Regions from separate parts of the Caminicella sporogenes DSM 14501 genome, predicted to be linked through region 3. Evidence: riboswitches for the same ligand, from Rfam matches in the RefSeq annotation. Region 3 holds a riboswitch; each other region holds the start of a gene.
The links. Region 3 has a riboswitch for cobalamin ahead of cobI (precorrin-2 C(20)-methyltransferase). Riboswitches for the same ligand answer to the same signal wherever they lie in the genome.
Positions count from the first base shown of each region.

Region 1 (7,987 bases), on a different contig from region 3:
TTGGTCCTTTTCCTTCTACATAAAATACATATTGATCTAAAGCATAAAGTGCCTGTTCAGATGCCATTCCATTTGACGCTATTTTTCCATCTTCATCTATAGTATGGGCTATTCCACCATCTATAGCTCTAAATCTCAATAATGCTTCAACTACATTTCCACCCGGCTTAGTAAATGCTTCTCCTGTAGGGTCTATTCCATTTGAACAAAGCCCCATAATAACTTGTGAACATGATTCACTATTTACACTTCCCCATGAATTATATCCGCCATTTTCAAGCTGAAGTTTTGATAAACACTGCACCGCTCTCTTTATTGCTGCTTGTACCTCTGGATATTTTTCATTATTATATGGTGCAAGAGCAGTCATTGCCATACCTGTCATATCAGGGTCTGAAACATCTGCTTTTCCAGATAATACCCAACCACCATCACTACATTGATGATCTAATATATACTGTATCATTCGTTGTCTATTCCATTTTGCTTCTTTTGGTATATCAAATTTAAGTGTATCTACTGCTATCAATCCAAATATAACTGCATTATTACCTTGACTATCTAGGTCTTCTCTATTGTATATTTTTTCTATAAGATTGTATCCGCCAATATTAGTAGGGTCGCCTCCTGCCGCAACTATACCTAATGTCATTCTTTCATAATCTGTTACCTTAGCAAAATTACCTTTTTTAGCAATAATCTTTCTTTCAAGAGCTGGTAAATACGTACTAGGTATTTCTTTTCCTGCTCTATTTAATCCTACAGCAACCCAATCCATACTATAGTGGCTATCTAATACAACTTTTGACAATGAATTTATTGTATCCTTGACTTCACTTAATATGCTATCTGCAACTACTAAAGGTGTTTTATATACTTTTTCATCCCCATTTATTTTAAGTCTTACTTCATAAATTCCCTTAGGCAAAGCCGGTATTGCAATATTTCCTGTTACAGATGATTGATACTGATAGTATATTCCTTCTACATTTACTTCTTTTCCGTCTTTATCTCTATACTTTCTATTATTAGAAACATCCCATAAATATAATTTATAACTGCCTCTATATGTATTAGGATCATAAGGTGCTCCCTTTATTCCTATCGTATACTTTATAGTTTCCCCTTTATTTTCTACTATATATTTTTTGTTTAAAGCAAATTTATCTAGTAAATTGAAATAAGCATAAACTTTCTTACCTTCTATATTCAATTCAAGTGCATATAATCCATTTTCAAGTTTGTTTAACAAACTCATATCCAATTCTACATTACTCATGTAACTAGAATTAAGTGTTCCTTTTGATAATACTACATCTTTTCCGTCTATTTTAGGATATTTATTGTTTATATAATCATAAACTTTAATTTCATATGTTTTTCCAACATACTTATCATTATTTGCAGTTAGAGTTACAAAAAACTTTGTTTCTTTAAATACATCTCTGCTGTAGCATCTTACAGCTATTTCTGAATCGTAATCATCTTCAGCTTCTCCTCTTACTAATGTTCCAAAACCATATACACATATATACTTTCCAGCATCAATATTCTCAGGTAAATCAAAATTCTCCTCATATTTACCATTTTCATCTAATATTACAACTAAACTTTCTTCTCCATTAAACTTAAATGGTTTACCACTTGCCTCATGAATCATAGATAATTCTACTTCACCATTTGGCCATCCGGGAGCATCTATTTTAACATTCAATTTATTTTCTGACTCTAAAAATCTTATTAAAGCTCCTCCCATGTCTATAAATAAACTAACAGCATTTATATATTCGCCATTTTCATCATATACCATAACTTTTAAATTTGTTCTACCATGATCTCTTTTTATTGCTATATCCTTTGGTATGGTAAACTCTATACTTGCTATACCTTGTTCATTTGTTTTTGCATTTACTTCTATTTCTTTAAAACCTTCTAGAGCCCCATAACATTTTGAATCTTCTACTTTAAGTTTTATATTTTTTACTTCTCTTTTTCCTATATTTATTTTTCCAACAATATGTACATCTTTGCCATATGCCATTTTATAATAATCAATTGGTTTATAACCGTAATCATCTTCCTTTTTAAAAGAACCAAAATATAACTTTCCTTGCTTTATGTTAATATCTAACTTATCTTCTTCTGCTTCAAAAAGTATAGGTCTGTATGCAATTTTTATATAATTCTTTTTATATACTACTCCATCTACTTCTATCTTTACTTCAAATATTTCTCCTTCTTCTTCTGCCTTATTTAAATCTACATTTTCTCCTGTTATAGGTATACTTATTGATGCTCTACCTTCATTATCAAAAATATGTTTTTTATTGTAATTTACTTTTTTAGTTTTCTTAGATGCTAAAATTATATTAAACTCTTTATTTCTTAAATCTGGAGCATTTATATTAACATTTAAATTATCTTCATTTACATATACTAATTTTTTATCTATATCAAATTCTTTTATAGGATTCTTTATTCTAATAAAAGGAACATAATATCTATTTTTTGATGGCTTTACATAGACATATAATAGAGGATTATTATAAAGCACTGTTTCATCTGGTATCTTGACAGTTTCTGTATAATCTCCGTTTGCATCTAATTCAACTTTATAAAATTTCTCTTTACTTATGTATATACTGTCCCAACTTGAAGAATCCTTGAGTTTTACATAATAAAGTAAATTGTCAGATTTATCAGCATCTATTGATATTTTTAAATCATCTCCAACATTTAATCCTTTATATTTATCAAAACTTACTATTTTATTTAATGGAAATGGTAGTACATACTCATCTGAATCAAATTTAACAACCAAAAGTGCCTTAATCCATCTTATGTCTTCAGGAATTGCAATATTTACACTGCCTCTGCCATCTCCATCTAATATAATATTTTCCATCTCTCTATACTCTCTGGTATTTGGATTTATAAGCCCCACTATACCTTTTTCATTTTTATGTTCAGTTATATGTAAATTAGCAGTAATACTGTCATTAGCAAATTTTTTACTTTCATTGTATATTAAAACCATATCTTTATCATAATTGACTATTTTACTATAATCTACTTCTATAGTTTTCTTCTTTCTATATATAGTTTGTAAACTGCTGTCTTTAAAATTAAAATCTAATGTTAACTTATTATCATTTACACAGTTAGAAACTATATTTTTAGGAATAGAAAAACTATAGTACCCCCTGCCTTCACTATTTAAATTAATTTTAAATGTATTTACATATTTAGAATCTATATCTCTTATTATATCGTCTTCATAATTATCCCAAAAACTAATTTCAACTTCTTTTGCCGATAAACCAGAAAAATATATTTCTCCATATACAGTCCCCTGTACTGTCTTATCTCCATATACAGAAATTTGTACAGTTTCATCTTCATATACTGTATCTTGTACTGTTTTATTCGACTTTTGACTGTCATCAAAAGCATGTACCGTCAAAGATAAATTAAAACCTATATTAGGTACTAATAGTGCTAAAACAAGAACTACAGAAATTATCTTCTTTAGTTTATTCATATAACATCTCCCCTTTAATTTAAAATTTCTCTATAAAATCTACCAAAATAATAAATTTAAATTCTACACTAATATTTTCTACTCTCGATAAATAAGATAATATTTTATTGGGCAAACATATATATGTTTGCCCAGTTATATAACAGTGGGATTTTTTTATATTTAATTAATATTAAATTTAACTTCTTGAGATTTAACTATTTTCAAACAATGATCAGGATCTTCATTTTCTTCATAATACTGCTCTTTTACATAAATATTTACAGTTTTTCCTCTATAATTACTTACATCATCAAAAATAGCTTGTCCATTTACAATATCTGCTTCAATTGACTCCCCATCATATTCCAGCACTACTTTTCCTTCATTTAAATCTACTGTCTCCATCTGCCATGTCCATACATCTTTAAATTTCTCGGCTTTAACATTTACTACAAGTTCTTCATCATCTTGAGTAATATCATTTGATTCTAATTTAGGAAAATATGTGTATGCTGGACAGCAGTAATACCAAGTTATTACATCTCCATCTGAAACTTTTGCTTTATTAGTATCTCCAGCTGAATAATTAGGCAATTCATTGTTCACTCTATACATCCATCCTGAATAATATTTTTCATTTGGCAAATATCTTTTTTCCATTTGAATATCTTTTTCAGATGAACCTTTTCCAATCCCCTGAACATATGTACTTGCACCAGAGCCTACATATTTTAGCAATAAACTTGAATCATTATCACAAATATCTTTCAAAACATCAAAATACGTCTTACTAGTATCAGTGTTTACTTCTTCATCAAATATTATCCCACCATGATCTGAAGTACTCATTATTCTATAAGTAACTGTTGCCGAATCTGCAAAAACAGATATAGAAAGAACAAATACCAATATAAAACTCAATATTCCTATTCTTAGAAATTTTTTCATTTTTAAATCCCCCTTTATAATTTAAATTATCCCACTGTTATAAATAAACATTTAAATTTTCCTATAATAACATTTTTATTATTCAAAAAAAGAACACTACCATAAACATATATTTATGTGGTAGTGCCTCCAGTTTTCTGGTCAGCTCTTCCTTTTATTTATAATTTTATTGACCTTTTTAACTCCTCAACTCTTATCGGCTGCTTATCTTGTACAATAATTTTTATTTCCCCATATCCTGTGTCCCGAATCATCTCAATTAGCTTTTTTTCCCTCTCATTTACATTGATAATCATACTTTCCTTTCTTATACGTTCCATACCCCTTCATCTCCATTTCGCAAATAAAGTTTTATAAATCATAAAAATCCTTGACCTTTTACAGGGAATCAAGGATTTTTTTCCATAACATAACAACTTTAAAATATTTTTTAAGTATATCCCTTATCCCTGGTTAGGTCTATACTTAACGGTTTTGGCAGGTCTCCTGGCTCATGGATCATCAAATCCTTTCACCTTCCCAGAAGTCATTTCCAGTGGTCTTACCGAAAGGTTCTCCCCATTCACAGTGGCCGGTCCGCTCGGGATTTTCACCCGATTCCCTTTTAACCTTTGGCTGTATAAGCCAAAGAACCAAAACCTTTATTATACATATAAATATATTTTATTTTTATTTTATTGTACAATATATACATATTTTTATCAATATATGCAGCATTACATTCTTCCTTCAATTTTCGACACTTTTCGTTATTTTCGCATATAATTTAAATCTAAACTTTTTATTTTTTCCTCTACATATAATTTTTTATTCATAGCAGATTTCCAAAATATGTATGATATAAAAATATAAAAAGCTAGAATTCTTTTTAATCCAAAAGAATTCTAACTTTTTATACTTTTATAACATTATTTTTTTAATAGGTTTCTAAACTTTGCAATGCACCATGCACATTGTGCTCTATTTACTGCTTTTTTAGAATTAAATCCTTTAAACAAAAGTCCTTTTTCCTTTGCAACTTGAATATATCCAAAAGCCCAACCTTTACCTTTTACCTTTTTCTTTCGTGCTTCATTTTCAAGTCCTGCTGCCTTTACTAATATAGTCATCAACTGTTCTCCTGTAATATAACTGTCAGGTGAAAAACTTTTTTCTGAAACTCCTTTTACAAAACCTCTACTTGCACAAACACCTATACTTCCATTTGCCCAATGATTTTCATCAATATCATTAAATTTATTAGAAGCCCTATATTTTTTCTTTTCCCTTTTTAATCCTAAAGCATTAACTAAAATTGATGTAAACTCAGCTCTTGTTACAGGTTTATTTGGTCTGAAAGTCCCATCTGGATAACCTGATAATACATAATCATATACTAAATCCATAGTTTCTTTAAAAGCAAACTGCCCCGGTTTATAATCGCTAAATAATTTTTTTTCAGCCTCAGGTCTATATTTTTCATGAAGCATATCAAATACACACTTATTATGATATGCACTTGCCATACCATACAATGCTTGTTCTGTTGACATTCCATTATCATATATTGGAAGCATATCTTCTTCATTTAAAACATGAGTAAAACTTCCATCTTTAAGCTGAAATCTCATCATAGCTGTTACAGGATTACCCCCACCTGGTTTTGTCCATTCTTTTCCCATAGGATCTTGTCCTAATAGTGTAAGTGCTAAAATAACCCATGAACAACTTTCTGGATTTTCTGTCCCCCAAGAATGAAATCCTCCATTATCAAGCTGTCTGTCATGTAAAAATTGAAGTGCTCTTGCTACTACAGGATTTGACTCATCTTCTCCTAATATTGCAAAAGCCATAAGAGCAGCTGCAGTCATATCTACATCTGATTCAACTAATTTATAATCTTCCGGGTCATCAAAATACTTTACATCCCAAGTAAATCCTCCATCAGAATGCTGTTGTTTTTCAAGCCATTCTAAACATTTATCTCTATTTGGAATAGGCTCCCCTGCACAGTGAAGTGAAATAACTCCAAAAATATGAGCATTTATCAAATCTTCTCCAATTGGTTTTCCCGTCTTGTTATCTGCAACTGAATCTGCAAAATGCCCATTTGGCAGCATAGTACTCTTTTCTATCTCAACTAAATTTAGCCCTCCAAAATCTCTCGGATCTTTTCCAGCCGCACATACACCTATAATAGTTCTCTGAAAATCTGTATTCTTTACTTTAGAAAGTCTAATACCTTTCCTTACTTCCATTTCTCTCCAATATGCAGCATTTTTACCATTTACAGTCCACTTAGGTCCGCTTACATCTTCCCCAAATCCAAACAATCCCAAAGCAGGCCAATCTAACAATCCTCTAAATTCCTTATCCTTATAATTGTCATAATAATATTTTATTGTCTTTTGAGCTGCCTTGTATAAATCTTTTCTAGTAAAATTAGTTTGAATTCCATAGACATTTAATACCGTATTATTAATAATCATTACAAGAGTAAAAAATAGAGTTAAAAATCGTATAATCCCTTTCCTTTTCATCTTCATTTTCTTATACACCCCTTTTAAATTTAATTTTTTCTTATCCATATATCCGCAATAAATAAAAATAAAGCTAATGGTATAAAAAGATATTTTAAAGACTTTTTTGACTTGTTCAATAAAGTAATAGGTAAATCAAATATATTCAAATTCTCATCTAATATATTGGCAAAATTCGTTAATAAAATATTTTTAACGTTTATATCTTGATTAATATCATACTCAGGAGAATAATCTAAATATATTGTACGAACAGTTCTATTTACCTCTTTATCACCATGATATATATGAAATGTCAATACATAATCACCTAATCTATCTAAAACTATTTGTCCTTGAAACTCACCCAATCTTATTTGTTTAAGATTTATTTTTTTCTGCACGTCTTCTGGTCCTTGAATCACTACTTGTGCAGACATTTTTTCTTTCTTTTTACCTGAATCTAAATAAATAAAAACTTTACAGCCATCTTGCAGGATTTGAACCTTCACATCTTTATATCTGTAAATATTTAAAGCTTCATTAATTATTTTGCCCCACTGCCTTTGAAATTCACCCCAATTTATCCAGTCACTGCTCCATTTCCCAGATAAATCAGAAGTCCATACTATTACTTTGCCTAGATAATAATTCCACACTGCAAGAATTGGGTCTTCTTTATCACTCTGAAGAATAATATCTGCTCCATCTTTTATACCTGTGCCTAAATATCCCCTTAAAGCAGGTAAATTTTGTTTCTCAAAATAATCTTTTTTACTGACTATTTCAGGTACAAATACATAATTATTTAAATATTTTTTAGTAATCAGATAAGTCTCTCTAGCAAATATATCTGGTATTTCATAATAATTGACAACTTCATAGCTCCTTCCACCAGTAAACTTACTGACCGTCTTTAAAAGTTTTTTCTCTGCATCCTGTCCTACCGCAACACTTGATAGAGTAATATTTTGTATTTTCATATTTGAAACTACTTCTTTAAAGCCTTCTCTCTCCC
Region 1 covers NZ_FRAJ01000008.1:47,779-55,765, forward strand. The annotation lists gene BUA90_RS12260 (S-layer homology domain-containing protein) at 1-3,541, opposite strand, end outside; gene BUA90_RS05685 (DUF4430 domain-containing protein) at 3,704-4,471, opposite strand; gene BUA90_RS05690 (DUF2292 domain-containing protein) at 4,630-4,791, opposite strand; cobalamin riboswitch at 4,931-5,123, opposite strand; gene BUA90_RS05695 (S-layer homology domain-containing protein) at 5,380-6,996, opposite strand; gene BUA90_RS05700 (VWA domain-containing protein) at 7,020-7,987, opposite strand, start outside.
Region 1: it holds a riboswitch for cobalamin, as region 3 does, so the genes downstream of both, BUA90_RS05690 (DUF2292 domain-containing protein) here and cobI (precorrin-2 C(20)-methyltransferase) in region 3, are expected to answer to the same signal.

Region 2 (7,987 bases), on a different contig from region 3:
TATATCTATAAGACCCGGCTTTAAAGCGATAAATGCAGTCAAAAATAAGAGGATTTTTGAAATAAATCAAAAAATTATTTCTAGTCCGACTTTTAGATATATAAAAGGTGTTAAAGAACTTTGCAGAATGTTTTATCCAGAAATATTTGACGATTTGAGTGTATATAATTCAGATAAAGAAATAACTAGGGAAGAAATAGCAGAAATATATGTTAAAAAGACTCATAAGACAATATTTGTTCCAACATCATCATATTATAGAAAGAAACATGAAACTCATACTTATGGCTTTTTTAAAGATGTACCACCTAACCATCCAAGATTTGATTATATAGAAACAGCAGTTTTATCTGGGTATATTGATGGGTATAAGGAAAATGGAGAGGAATACTTTTATCCAGAGAAAAGGGTTACAAGAGATGAATTTGCAAAGACTGTGTATTTAATAGGCGATTTTAAAAGTAAAGATAAAAATATAAATATAAAAGATATAGATGAAGTAGAAAATAAGAGAATAGTTCAAATTTTAGTGGATAATGGGATATTTGAGCTTAAAGATGGCAAATTTAAACCAAAAGAATATGTTACTGTAAATGAAGTAATAGATATATTAAATAAGGTGGATACAAAAGGTGAAAAAATATGATTGACATTAAGTCGCTATATAAGAGTTATGGCAAAGTAATGGCTGTAAATGACATCAGCATACAAATACCTAAAGGAACTTTTTTTGGACTTCTTGGACCAAATGGAGCTGGGAAAACTACTTTGATAAGATTAATTATAGGTTTATTAGATGCTGATAAAGGTGAAATTAGAATAGATAATGAAAAGCTATCAAGGGATAATTATAATGTAAAAAGGAGGATTGGAGTAGTATCCCAGCATATTAATTTGGACAAAGAAATATCAGTTTTCGAAAATATGTATTTTTCAGGTATGCTTTACAAACTTGACAAAAAAGTTATGAAAAAGCGTATAATAGAGCTCCTTAGATTTTTAAATCTTGAAAAGGTACAAGATAGAATTTGTAAAAGACTTTCAGGTGGAATGAAGAGAAAACTTATGATTGCTAGAGCACTTTTACATGATCCAGATTACATTTTTTTAGATGAGCCTACAGTTGGAATAGATTTAAATTCTAGGAAGGAGATATGGGATTTTTTAAAGGCTATGAAAAATAACGGTAAAACTATAATTTTGACTACTCACTATATTGAAGAAGCTGAATATCTATGCGATAGAGTTGCATTGATGGATAAAGGCAAAATATTTTATGATGATACTCCAAGGAATTTGATAGATGAATTGGGAAGATTTACAGTTGAATATTTTGATGACAATCAAAAAACTAAGTACCACTATTTTAATACATTGAGTGAGGCTAAAAAGTATTCTGATATGATAAATGGTAAATATACAATCAGGGATACAACTCTTGAAGATGTTTTTTATAGTTTTGCAAACAAGAAGGTGAATTAGATGGAAATTATGACTATACTTTGGAGAGAGTGGATATTTTTCAAAAGAAGGTTTTGGAAGATAACAAGTGCTCTGATTGTTACACCTTTATTATATCTTGTAACTTTTGGATTTGGAGTAGGAAGCAGTGTAACTGTTGAAGGCAAGTCGTACTTATTTTACATATTACCGGGTATAATAGCTCTTACTACTATGAGAGCAAGTTATAGTGCTATATCCATGCGTATAAGTGTTTCAAGGCTACATGAAAAAAGCTTTGAGATGTATCTTATATCTCCAACTAGAATGTATATGCTTACTTTAGGACATGTTTTAGCAGGAGCTTTTAGAGGAATGTATTCTGCTTTTTTAATAATTGCAACAGTAGCTTTATTTGGAATTTTTATAAATATAAACTTTCTGTTTATTTTAACTTGTTTTATAAATAGTTTGATGTTTGCTTGTTTAGGTTTTCTTGCTGCAATGATTATAGATACTCATTATGATATGAATAGATTTACAAGTTTTGTAATTACTCCTATGGCTTTTTTATGTGGTACTTTTTTTTCATTGGGACGTATGCCTTATCTGCTTAGAAGTTTTATTGAATTATTGCCTCTTACACATTCTACAAGACTACTTAGAGCTATAACATATGGTTATAAAATAGAAGGTTTTTCATTTTTAGTAATAATTACATATACTATAATATTTTATGTTCTCAGTGTAAGAATTTGTTTTGAAGAAGATAGAGCATAACATTTATATTATTTTATTAAATATATATAAATGTTAAGTTTGTTAAAAAAATATTAAATTGAGTTAAAGTTATAACAAGTCATGAATTTTATTTTTTGAAAAGAAATAACTTTATAATTTAATTGTTGACTTTTTACTGTATGTAATTTAGAATTTGATTAGAGTAAAATTGAATACGGGGCTTTATGGTATCCATAGTTTCGCTGGTTTTAAACTATGGATTTAAAAGGGAAGATTGGTGAAAATCCAACACGGTCCCGCCACTGTGATGGGGAGTAAATCTATTTTATGCCACTGTTTCTGTTTGTAAGAAATGGGAAGGCATAGATTTACAATGATCCTAAGTCAGGAGACCTGCCATAAAGAACAACACCGTTTTTACTCACGAGGATGGGGAGGTGTTATGGGATAAATAGCTAAGGCTATGTTACGGCTAGTTTTGTGCCTATTTACCTTTAACACCCTTTTGTTCTCAAAAGGGTGTTTTTATTTGGTTAGATTAAAGGAGGACTAATAAAAATGAATTTTGATTATGTGAAGTTTATTACTGATCCGTTTGTATTAATATTTTTATCAGTTATTTTAGGGCTGATTATAGGAAAAGTTGAATTTAAGAGAATTAAGTTAGGGAATTCCGGAGGTTTATTTACTGGGCTTGTAATAGGATGGTATATTTACAAAAAATATATACTTCCATATGAAACAGCAGAAAACGTTCCTTCATATGCAAAGAGAATACTTGAAAATGGTATGATTCCAAAGGAATTGTTTCTTTTTACATTAGTATGCTTTATTGCTTCTGTAGGACTTTTGGCTTCAAAGGATATTGGGAAAGTTGTAAGAAAATACGGATTTAAGTTTATTTTACTAGGGCTTATTATTACATTTACAGGAGCTTTAAGTTGCTATTTGATGACGTATATAAGTAAAGGACTAAATATGTATGCCATAACGGGTATTTATGTAGGTTCATTAACGAGTTCGCCGGGACTAGCGGCAGCACTTGAAGCAGTTGGAGGATTAGGGAAAGAAATTGAAGCAATGGTTGGACTGGGATATGCTATAGGATATATTCCGGGAGTTATAGTAGTAATTTTAGCTATGCAGATTATTCCTATCGTATTTAAGATTAATGTTGAAAAGGAAAGAGAGCTTTTTAAAAGAGAAATGAAAACTAAAGATAGTAAAGTTAATATTGAAAATATTGATTTTGAAATCCTTTCATTTTTATTTGTATGTATAGTTGGATTTCTTATAGGACAAATAAAAATTTATATGGGACCGACTATAAAATATTTTAGTTTAGGTTCAACAGGTGGAGTTTTAATTTCTGCTTTGATTTTAGGATATATAGGTAAAATTGGATTTTTGAATTTTAGAATGAATCCTAAAATATTAGGAGCTATAAGAGAGCTATCTCTTTCAATATTTCTTGCAATAGTAGGATTAAGATATGGATATACGACTTTAACAACTATAGGTGGAAAAGGAGGAGAACTTTTAATAATTGCTTTTATATGTGCTGCACTGGCTATAATGTCAGGCTTTATAATAGGAAGATATGTTTTTAAAATTAATTGGGTTATGCTTTCTGGAGCTCTTTGCGGAGGGATGACAAGTACACCCGGATTAGGAGCAGCTATTGATGCATTAAAAAGTGATGATGTTGCATCAGGATATGGAGCTAGTTATCCATTTGCTCTGTTTGGAATGATAATTTTTACAATACTTTTATACAGACTGCCAATTTAAGTTAAATTTAGCTAATTATTAAATATCAACTAAAAAATTTATTTTTAGAAAAAAAGGAGGAAAGAGTTATGATTTCGAACAGAATCAGGAATAAAAAGTTACTTGATAAAGTTTGTACGGCTAAAGAGGCAGCAATGCTAATAAAAGATGGAATGACTATTGGAACAAGTGGATTTACGCCTTCAGGTTATCCTAAAGCAGTGCCTTTGGCCTTGGCAGAACTAGCTAAGGAAAGAAATGAAAAAATAAAAATAAATCTTTATACAGGGGCTTCTGTAGGAGATGAATTAGATGGAGTTTTAGCTAGAGCAGGACTTATAAGCAAACGATTACCTTATCAGACAAATGAAAGTCTGAGAGAATCTACAAATAATGGCTGTTGTGAGTTTCTAGATATGCATTTAAGTCATGTTCCACATTATGCAAAATTAGGATTTTTAGGAAAAATTGATATTGCGATTGTAGAAGCTGTTGCTATAACTAAGGATGGGAATATTATTCCATCTACATCTGTAGGAGCAGCTCCAACGTATGTTCAGATGGCAGACAAAGTAATAGTAGAAATTAATACAAGTCAACCTCTAGAATTAGAAGGAATGGCAGATATTTATATACCTGAAAAGCCTCCATATACAAGACCTATACCAATCGTAATGCCAAATGATAGAATAGGAACGGAATATATTCCTTGTGATATTGATAAAATAGCTGCAATAGTAATTACAGATATAGAAGATAATGTTCGACCACTTGCTCCAATTGATGAAATATCTCAAAAAATATCAGAAAATTTGATAAACTTTTTAAAAAGTGAAGTTAAAAATGGAAGATTAACTAAAGAACTTTTACCACTTCAATCTGGTGTAGGTAGTGTGGCTAATGCAGTTTTAGCAGGGCTTGAAAAGTCGGATTTTGAAAATTTAGTTTGTTATACTGAAGTTATTCAGGATTCTATGCTTGAACTTTTAGATTCGGGAAAAGTATTATTTGCTTCGGGTACTTCTATTACGCCATCAGCAGAGGGGCTTAAAAAGTTTAAAGAAAATATAAATTTTTACAGAGATAAAATTATATTAAGACCTCAAGAAATAAGTAATCATCCTGAAATAATTAGAAGGCTGGGGGTTATTGCAATAAATACTGCAATTGAAGTGGATATTTATGGCAATGTAAATTCTACTAATATAATGGGTTCAAGAATGATGAATGGAATAGGTGGTTCAGGAGATTTTACAAGGAATGCATATATTTCTATATTTACAACTCCTTCAACAGCTAAAAATGGAGAAATATCATCAATTGTTCCAATGGTTTCTCATCATGACCATACTGAGCATGATGTTATGGTTATAATTACAGAGCAGGGAGTTGCTGATCTTAGAGGATTAAGTCCTAAAGAAAGAGCAAAAGCAATAATAGATAATTGTGCACATCCGGATTTTAGACCGATGCTTTTAGACTATTTCAATCGTGCTAAAGAAGGAAAGTATAAACATACTCCTCATATATTAAATGAGGCTCTGTCTTGGCATGACAGGTTTATAAGAAAAGGAACTATGAAAATTGATTAATCTAGTATATTTTTATAGAGGTGAATTTAAAATGATAAAAGATTATGTCATTGTTACAATAGGAGTTATTATAGTAGCACTTGGTTTATCCTTTTTTCTTGTACCTGCAGATTTAGCAGTAGGCGGGATAACGGGACTTGCTATGGTTATTAATAATATTTTTCCGCAGATTGCAATAGGTCCAATGCTTGTTGTAATGAATATATTATTATTTATTATAGGTTTTATATTAATAGGAAAGCAATTTGGGATAAAAACTATATATGCCAGTTTTGCTCTTTCAGGGATTATTTGGGTAATTGAAGCTTTTTTTCATATAGAAAAACCTCTAGTAGATGATATGTTTTTAAATTTATTCTATGGAATACTTATACAGGGAATAGGAATGGCAATAATCTTTTATCAAAATGCATCTACAGGTGGGACTGATATAATAGCGAAAATATTGAATAAGTTTTTTTACATTGAAATAGGGAAAGCGTTATTATTAGCAGATTTTATGATTACTTTTTTAGCTGGAATAACTTTTGGATTAAAACTTGGACTATATGCACTGCTTGGAGTTTTGATGAATACAGTTATTATTGATAGTGTAATAGAAGGATTAAATTTAAAAATAAATATTTCTATTATAACTTCATCACCAGATAAAATAAAAAAATTCATAAATGAAGAACTTAAACGTGGAGCGACATTGTATTATGCAGAAGGTGCTTATACTAATGAAAATAGGACAGTAATATCTACAGTAATGAATAAAAAAGAATTTATAAGGCTTAAAAAATTTATTAAAGAAAATGATAAAAATGCTTTTGTAATAGTTTCAAATGTTAGAGAAGTTTTAGGAAATGGCTTTAGATTATCTATATGATATTATAAAAATACTATCTTTCATAGCGAAGATAGTATTTTTTTATTTTGTAAGAATTCAAGCTTTATTAGTTAGAGTTTAAATGATTTTAAGAAGATATTTATTGTTAAAAAAATAGTAAAAACTATTGAAAATAATTATTAATTAGTATATAATACAAGTGATAATGACAATCAAAATCAAATAAATAATACATATATATAATAATGAATAATATTTGAGTTTATCAGTTCATAGGGAGGGTTTTATATGCCATTATCGATGGTTAATGCCGGACAAGAGGTTATTTTAAAAAAGATAAATTGGGGTCCTAAAATGAAAAAAAGATTGCAAGATATGGGACTTACTCCGGGAGTAAAATTGAGTGTAATATCAAGTAATACAAATGGGGCATTTATTATAAATGTAAGAGGCTCGAGGTTAGTTTTAGGAGGAGTAGTTACTCAACAAATATTAGTAGATGTGGCTTAAATTTTGTGATGTTTTTTAAATTGAGAAATTTAAAATAAATGATACAGCTACATATGCTTATATAAATTAATAAAGTAGATTAATTTATAAATATATTTGTAAATATTTAAGGAGGTTTTTACGTTATGCAAAATACTTTAAAAGATTTAAAGCCGGGAGAAAGTGGTATAGTTGCTATGGTAAAAGGAAAAGGTGCTGTTAAGAGACGTCTTATGGATATGGGTATAGTAAAAGGAGCTGAAGTAATTGTTGAAAAGATAGCACCATTAGGTGACCCAATTGAAGTTAAGATTAAAGGTTATAGTTTAACTTTGAGGAAAAAAGATGCTGAAAATATTATGATAGAATAGTTTTTTTAACACAAAAATGATAATGAATATCAAAATCAAATAAGGAGGATTTTTAAAATGGCAGGTAGTATTACTATAGCTTTAGCCGGGAATCCAAATAGTGGAAAGACAACTCTTTTTAATGCTTTGACTGGTGCAAGACATTCAGTGGGTAACTGGCCCGGTGTTACAGTTGAAAAAAAAGAAGGTAAATTAAAGTATAGAGATAATGAAATAATAGTTGTAGATTTACCAGGTACATATAGTTTATCTCCCTATTCAATTGAAGAAATAATAGCTAGAAATTATATTGTAGAGGACTTGCCAGATGTAGTTGTAAATATTGTAGATGCTTCAAATATTGAGAGAAACTTGTACTTATCAATGCAACTTATAGAACTTGGAAAGCCAGTTGTCATTGCTCTTAATATGATGGATATTGCAGAAAAAAGAGGTATAAAAATTGATTGTAAAAAACTTTCTGAACAGTTAGGTGTACCAGTTGTTCCTATTGTTGCTACTAAGGAAGAAGGCGTTGATGATTTATTAAATATAGTAGTGAACTTAGTAAAAGGGGGTATTCCATATAACCCCAAACAAATAGATTTTGGGAAAGAAATAGAAGGAAAAATTGAAAAGACAATAGAGAAATTAAAAGATATGTCTGGATTAGAAAAATACAATTTGAGATGGTTAGCTTTAAAAGTGTTAGAAGAAGATGAAGCTGTTTTAAAGTTGTTGGGAATGAATTTAAAAACTAAAACAGAAGATGA
Region 2 covers NZ_FRAJ01000008.1:68,195-76,181, reverse strand. The annotation lists gene BUA90_RS05785 (ABC transporter substrate-binding protein) at 1-646, shown strand, start outside; gene BUA90_RS05780 (ABC transporter ATP-binding protein) at 643-1,482, shown strand; gene BUA90_RS05775 (ABC transporter permease) at 1,483-2,220, shown strand; cobalamin riboswitch at 2,390-2,596, shown strand; gene BUA90_RS05770 (aspartate-alanine antiporter-like transporter) at 2,740-3,972, shown strand; gene BUA90_RS05765 (succinyl-CoA:acetate CoA-transferase ScpC) at 4,041-5,543, shown strand; gene BUA90_RS05760 (YitT family protein) at 5,575-6,414, shown strand; gene BUA90_RS05755 (FeoA family protein) at 6,664-6,885, shown strand; gene BUA90_RS05750 (FeoA family protein) at 7,011-7,235, shown strand; gene feoB (ferrous iron transport protein B) at 7,293-7,987, shown strand, end outside.
Region 2: it holds a riboswitch for cobalamin, as region 3 does, so the genes downstream of both, BUA90_RS05770 (aspartate-alanine antiporter-like transporter) here and cobI (precorrin-2 C(20)-methyltransferase) in region 3, are expected to answer to the same signal.

Region 3 (7,987 bases):
AATTAATCCAGCAACTCCCGGAAAAGATGCAAAAGTAAAAATTAAAGATATAATTGAAGGCGAAGAGGTAATTTTAAACGGACAAAATATAAACTTAATAAAAGATATTTTTGTAAATGGAAAAGAAGTCGATGAAGATTATGAAATTTTAGATGGAGATGAAGTTGTTATAGAGAAAATAGATAATATTAGTGAATTGATGAATATTTGTAATATTGATTTAGATAAAAGCGAAGTTTTTATTAATGATAAATTGGCAAATAAAGATGAAAAGCTGAAAAAAGGCATGGTAATAAATACAAAATTGAAAGCTGTTGAAAGTGAAGAAAAAGGAGAAGCTAGCAAAACAATATTAAGAGATGATAAAGACTATATTACGGTTACAGTAAATGGCGAAAAAGTAGATATAAAAAAAGAAAAAAAAGATATAATCTTTGTAGATATATTTAATTATATTGATTTTGATATTAAAGTTCCAAAAGGCATTTTAGTGCTCAAATTAAATGGCAAAAAAGCAAGTTATACAGACGTTTTAAAAGATGGTGATGTTGTAGAAATTTATTGGAATTAGCTAAATATGTTTTAATAGTAATAAATTTTTATAAAGTTAATATTTTTAATAAGGGAATAGATTTGCCTGAACTTGTGGAGGTTAATATGAAATTTGAGGAAAAAAAAGATAAAAACAAAGAGAAGATTTTTAGTATTTTAATAGTTTTGCTTAGCGTAATTTTTTTTAGCTCAGTTTCAGTGGGGATAGCTTTATTTATGATTTTTAGTGATTCAATTCATAATGGTGTATATGTTGAAAATATTGATGTAGGAGGACTGTCTGTTGCTGAGGCAGTAAATAAAGTTGAAGATGAAATAGGAGATATAGATGGTAAAGACAAATTAATGCTGCATTATAAAGATAAAGTATGGGTTTTTAAAGGAAATGAGATTGGATTAAAGTATGATTTAAAAAAAGCTATAAATGATGCTTTTTTAATAGGACGTAAAGGAAATTTATTAGACAGATTCAAAACTGTTTTAGAGCTTTTTAAAAATCCTCATAATATTTCTATAAAGACTTCTTTAGATTTTGGAAAATTAGACAAAATTTTAAGTGCTATTGAAAAAGAAATAAATAAACCCTGTGTTGAAGCTAGTATAAAGCGTATAAAAGGAAAGTTTGTTATAAAAGATGAAGCCGTTGGACTGATTTTAGATAGAGAAAAGACTAAAGAAATTATTACGAGAGAATTATTAAAAAGAAAGTATGATGAATTAGTCGAAGTTAATTTAGTTGTTAAGCCTGTATATCCTAAATATACTTCTGAAATGCTTAGTTATATTACAGACTTATTAGGTTCTCATACGACTATTTTTAATTTGAATAAAAAGGGAAGAAGTCACAATATATATTTAGCATCAAAAGCATTAGATGGAACAGTGCTTTTACCCGGTGAAATATTTTCTTTTAATAAAATAGTTGGACCTAGGAGTATAAGCAATGGGTATCAAGCAGCACCTGTGATTTATAAAGGAGAATTGATTGACGGTATAGGAGGAGGAGTATGTCAAGTTTCTAGTACTATATATAATAGTGTTTTAAAAAGTCAGCTTGAGGTAATTGAAAGAGTTAATCATACCATTCCTTCTACATATGTTCCTAAGGGGCTTGATGCAACTGTGGCATATGGAGTGCTGGACTTTAAATTTCAAAATACGACTAAATATCCAATTTATATACAGAGTTTTGTTAAGGGGAATAAGTTGACAGTTAATATATACGGTCATAAGGAAAATAATCAGATAGTAAAATTAATTAGCAAGATTGATAAAGTTATCAAAAAAGATACAGAGATACTATTTGATGAAAATTTACCAGAAGATAAAATGATAGTTAAAAGTAAAGGTAGAAATGGCTATATAGTTTCCTCATATATGATTATATATGAAAATGGAAGAGAAATAAAAAGAAAATTGATTTCAAAAGATTATTATAAGCCGAGCAAAGAAGTGATTATAAAAGGTACTAAAAAGATAAAAAGTGATGATACAAGTATTGAAGAAAAAGATAAAATAGAAAATCAAATAATAAATTAGTAATAGAGGTGTATATATGAACAAACAATTATTAGACCATTTTTATGATAGAGAAATTGAATGTCCAATATGCAAAATGAAGTTTACTACTAAAAAGGTTAGAACTTCAGCAATTAGAGTTATTAAGAGAGATGAAGATTTTTGTCCTTATTATAAAAGTGAAAATCCTTTGTTTTATAACGTTTTTGTATGTCCAAATTGCGGATATGCAGCACTAGAAAGTACTTTTTCAAAAATAAATGAATTGGAAAAGGAAAAAATAGTAAAGTTTATAACTTCACGTTGGAAGCAGAGAAGTTATGGAAAAGAAAGAAATTTAGAAGAAGCTATACAGGTATATAAATTAGCATTGATATGTTATCAGGTGTCAAAATCTAAATATATAAATATTGGAAAAGTATGTTTGAGACTTGCTTGGTTTTATAGATATATGAATGATGAAAGAGAAAAGGAATTTTTAAAATTTACAATAGATGCATTTCAAAATGCTTATACAAAAGAAAGATTAGATAAAGAAGAATACAATGAAGTAGTGATTCTATATCTTTTAGGAGAACTTAACAGAAGAGTTGGTAATTATAAAGAGGCTATAAAGTGGTTTGATAAAGCATTAAGCAATCCAGATATAAAGAAAAAAAGACATATAGAAATTAGAGCTAGAGAGCAGTGGAGATTGGCAAGAGAAGAATATAATAATAAAAAAAATTTGCAAATAGAAAGGAGTAATGAAAATGATTTTAGTAAACACTGAAGAAGTTAAAGGAAGAGAAATAGTAGAGGTATTGGGATTGGTAAGAGGAAGTACGATTCAATCAAAACATTTGGGAAAAGATATATTAGCAGGTTTTAAAACTATAGTTGGAGGTGAAATAACACAATACACAGAAATGTTAGATGAAGCAAGACAAGTTGCTATAGACAGAATGGTAAAACAAGCTCAGGAAAAAGGGGCAAATGCAGTTGTGAATATTAGGTTTGCGACTTCAGCAATAATGCAGGGAGCAGCTGAGCTATTGGTTTACGGTACAGCAGTAAAAGTGAAATAATTTATATGTATTATCATACCAGTTGATTTTATTTAAATATTTTCAATTTCTTGTAAAAAATTGAGATAAAAATATTTTCGTAATTTTTAGACAAAACCCTAGGTTTTATTGACAATTTTTGCTGAAATTTTTATAATAAAGATTAAAGTGAAGTTTTAATTTAATATTTGTAAGTTTTAAGGTGCTTCTTTGTAAAAAAAGAAGTTAAAAGGGAAGTTCGGTGAGAGTCCGACGCAGCCCCCGCTACTGTAAGCGAATACGAAACCTTATTATGCCACTTAATTTTTTAAGGAAGGCAAGGGAGTAGGATGAAGCGCGAGCCAGGAAACCTGCCTTAAAACGTTAGCAACTACTTCGGAGGGAAGTGTATGATTTATTAAAGTATGTATAAAAATGCACTTATATTCCGTAGTGCATTTTTTTTGATTATGTAAAAAAGTCTTAATGGAAAAAGTTTTTAGACCTTTTCCATTATTTTTATAAACATAATATTTTTTATTAGAGATAATTTCAAATTTTCAGGAGGTATATATGAAAAAAGGTAAATTTTATGGGGTTGGAGTTGGACCGGGGGATTCAGAACTTATAACTGTTAAAGCAAAGAGGATATTAAATGAAGTAGACGTAGTAATATGTCCAGAAAAGAGAAAGTCAGCAGGAAGTTTTGCTTACGATATAGCTAAAGAGCATATAAAAAAAGATGTGAAGATAATATATTTAACTTTTCCTATGATATATGATGAAAATGAGCTTCAAAATAAATGGGAAGAAAATGCACTTATTATAGCAAAGCTTCTAAATGAAGGCAAATCAGTGGCATTTATTACTTTAGGTGACCCTACGGTTTATAGTACATATATGTATCTTTTACCTTATTTAAAAAAATATGATGTTGAAGTTGAAACTATACCCGGAATAACTTCTTTTTGTTCAGTAGCAGGTAGTTTGAACATACCCATAGTGGAATGGGAAGAAGGTTTTAGTGTAGTTCCATTGAGAAAAGGTGATGGGGACAAGTTAATAAGAGCTTTAGATAATTTTGAAAATGTTATAGTAATGAAACCGTCAAATGATTGTAAAATTCTTGCCAATGAGCTAATAAAAAGAGGACTTGAAAATAATTTTATTTTAATTTCTAAATGTGGTACAGAAGAAGAAAGAGTTATTACAGATATAGATATAGTAAAAAGTGAAAAAATCCCATATCTTTCTACAATGATAATCAAAAAAAATGGATTAAAGATGTATAAATAAGAGTAATGAAAACATATTTATACCTTACTTCCAACTTTGGAGGAGTTTATATGAATTCAAACAAAAAAATAATTTTGATAACCGGCGGAGCAAGAAGTGGAAAAAGTTCTTTTGCTGAAAAATACGTATCTGAAATAGGAAAGAAAATAGCTTATATAGCTACTGCTATACCTTTTGATGATGGCATGAAGAATAGAATAAAAAGACATAGAGAATCAAGACCAAGCGAATGGACTACTTTTGAAATGTATAGAGATATTTATAAACATATACAAAAAATTGCCAAAAAGCACGATACAGTACTATTAGATTGTATGACAATTATGATTACTAATCTGATGTTTGATAATTCAAATATAGATTGGGATAAAGTTGATTGGGAAGAAGTAGATGATATTGAAAATGATATAAAAGAGCAAATTGTTTTACTAATTGATGAAGTAAAAAAAGCAGAAATAAATATGGTTATTGTTACTAATGAGCTTGGCATGGGAATTGTTCCGGAAAGTAGATTGTCTAGAATTTTTAGAGATATAGCTGGAAGGATGAATCAGTTAATTGCAGGAAAAGCTGACGAAGTTTATTTTATAGTTTCAGGTATACCTGTAAAGATAAAGTAGAAAGGACATAAAGATGAAGCGTTTTATTTTAATGATTCAGTTTTTAACTCGTATACCTATAAGGTTTAATTTAAATGTTACAGAAGAAGATTTTTTAAATGGTATAATATATTTTCCGCTAGTTGGCTTAATTATTGGTACTTTCATTTTAGCAGGATATTATATTGGACTTAATTTAGGAGGAAGTTTTTTAGCAGCTGTATTTGCTGTAATAGTAGAAATAATCATTACGGGTGGACTGCATCTTGATGGACTTGCAGATACTTTTGATGGAATTTACAGCAATAGACCAAAAGATAGAGTATTGGAAATAATGAAAGACAGTAGACTTGGAACAAATGGAGCTTTAGCACTTTTTTGTGTACTAATTATGAAAATGGCATTAATAAATAAAATACCTATTCCATATATTTATCCTATTTTACTTTTAATGCCTGTGGCTTCAAGATTAAATATTGTAGTGGCATGTAAAATTGGAAAAACTGCAAAAGCAAATGGAATGGGCAATTTATTTATTGGAAAAATAACTAATATGCAGTTAATTATTGCATATGTGATTTCAATTGTTTTAGCATTATTGTTTCCAATTGCCATGTTGTGCATATTGATAGTCAATTTATTTGCTTTATGGTATGTAAGACATATTACATTGAAGATAGATGGAATAACAGGAGATATATTAGGTTCATTGATTGAACTTTCAGAGATAATATTTTTGTTAAGCTATATAATTTTCTTTATATTTATATGACTTAGGTGGTAGTGATGTTAGAAATAATATTTGTAAGACATGGAGAAACAGAAACTAATAAAAAAAAGTTGTTTAGCGGGTGGACTAATTCAAAATTGACTAAAAAGGGAATACAACAGGCTGAAATGGTCTGTGAAAAATTAAAAAATGAAAAGTTAAATATGATAATATGCAGTGATTTAGATAGATGTTTAAAGACAGCTCAAATAATAAATAAACATCATGGAGTTAATATTATTGAAGAACCGGGACTTAGGGAAATAAATTTTGGTAAATGGGAAAATTTAAGCTATGGAGAAATATGTGAAAAATATCCAGAAAAGTCTAAAAAATGGGAAAAAGATTTTGTTAACTTTATTTTTCCAGATGGTGAAAGTTTATATCAAATGTATGATAGGGTAAATGGAGCATATAAAAACATAGTTAAAAGCTGTAAAAATGGTAAAATACTGATTGTATCTCATTCTGGAGTTATTAGAGCTATATTATCTCAAGAAATATGTAAAAGTATAGATGGATATTGGAAATTCAATATTTATAATTGTGGTATTGCAAGGCTGCAATATGTGGATGGATTTCCGGTTTTAATTGCAGTAAATCAGTAAAAAAGGACAATTACTGGCAGTGGATAATAGATAAAGGATTAAAAAAATTAAAAGCTGAAAGCAAGAGGATGATAATTATGAAAATACCAAGATTTGTTATTGCAGGGACTCAAAGTGGTGTCGGTAAGACAACACTGTCTATAGGAATAATGAAAGCTCTTAGAAAAAGAGGGTTAAATGTGCAGTCCTACAAAGTTGGTCCCGATTATATTGACCCTGCTTTTCATAGTTTTGTAACAGGTAATAAATCTAGAAATCTTGACAGTTGGATGTTGAAAGAAAACGCAATAAAAGATATTTTTTTTAAAAATTCATTTGACAAGGATATTTCTATAATTGAAGGGGTAATGGGGTTTTATGATGGTTTTGGTATAGAAAAAGATAACGGAAGTACAGCTCATTTATCTAAAATTCTCAAATGTCCTGTCATACTGATAATAAATGGAAGTGGTATGTCATCTAGTGCTGCTGCACAGGTATTAGGATATAAACTATACGATGAAAAAGTTAATATTAAAGGGGTTATTGTAAATAATGTTTCAGGTTGGAAACATTATGAATTGATTAAAGAGGCAGTAGAAAAATTTACGGGAATTAAGTGTGTAGGATATTTAAAAAAGAATATAGATATAAAACTAGAAAGCAGACATTTAGGGTTAATACCTTCCGTAGAAGTAGAAAATTTAAAAGAAAAAATTGACAAACTTTCAAGTATGGTGGAAGAAACTATTAATATAGATGAAATAATAAAAATATCTAAAGGAGCTTTAGCATTAAACCATGTATATAATTATGATAGTAAAAATGGATTTAGAGATGTCAATATAGGAGTGGCGTTAGATAAAGCTTTTAATTTTTATTATCAAGATAATTTAGACCTATTAGAAGAATTAGGAGCAAATTTAATATATTTTAGTCCTTTGAAAGATAAAAAATTGCCTGATAATTTACATGGATTGTATTTAGGTGGTGGATTTCCAGAGGTTTTTGCAAAAGAGCTTGAAGAAAATAAAGAGTTGAGAGATGAAATAAAAAAAGTATCAAATATGGGAATGCCAATATATGCAGAGTGTGGTGGGTTAATGTACTTATGCAAGTCTATTACAACTCTTGATGGAAAAAAATATGAGATGGTTGGGATATTTGATAGAAATACGAAAATGACTAATAGACTTCAAAGATTTGGATATGTAAATGTAAATATTCTCAAGCCATGTACTATATCGAATACATTAACTAAAGTAAAAGCTCATGAATTTCATAGGTCTATTATAGATGAAAGTAATAATGACGACTGCGTCTATAGAGTTGATAAAGTTAGAGAAAATAAGATTATAAACTCTTGGAAATGTGGAATTTTAAAAAATAATACTTTAGCAGCTTATGCACATATACACTTTTACAGTAATAAAAAATTGGCTGAGGATTTTGTAGAAAATTGCAGAGTATTTAAAAAAGGAAGTGTTTAAATTGAAAAATAAATCCATAATGGTGCAGGGAACAGCTTCTTCAGTTGGAAAAAGTATAATTACAGCTGCATTATGCAGGATATTTATGGAAGATGGATACAAGGTGGCACCTTTTAAGTCTCAAAATATGGCTTTAAATTCATATATAACA
Region 3 covers NZ_FRAJ01000005.1:26,896-34,882, reverse strand. The annotation lists gene BUA90_RS03160 (cell division protein FtsA) at 1-571, shown strand, start outside; gene BUA90_RS03155 (VanW family protein) at 658-2,091, shown strand; gene BUA90_RS03150 (DUF2225 domain-containing protein) at 2,108-2,842, shown strand; gene BUA90_RS03145 (YbjQ family protein) at 2,823-3,137, shown strand; cobalamin riboswitch at 3,300-3,488, shown strand; gene cobI (precorrin-2 C(20)-methyltransferase) at 3,669-4,391, shown strand; gene cobU (bifunctional adenosylcobinamide kinase/adenosylcobinamide-phosphate guanylyltransferase) at 4,442-5,011, shown strand; gene cobS (adenosylcobinamide-GDP ribazoletransferase) at 5,025-5,762, shown strand; gene cobC (alpha-ribazole phosphatase) at 5,777-6,367, shown strand; gene BUA90_RS03120 (cobyrinic acid a,c-diamide synthase CobB) at 6,445-7,836, shown strand; gene BUA90_RS03115 (cobyric acid synthase) at 7,856-7,987, shown strand, end outside.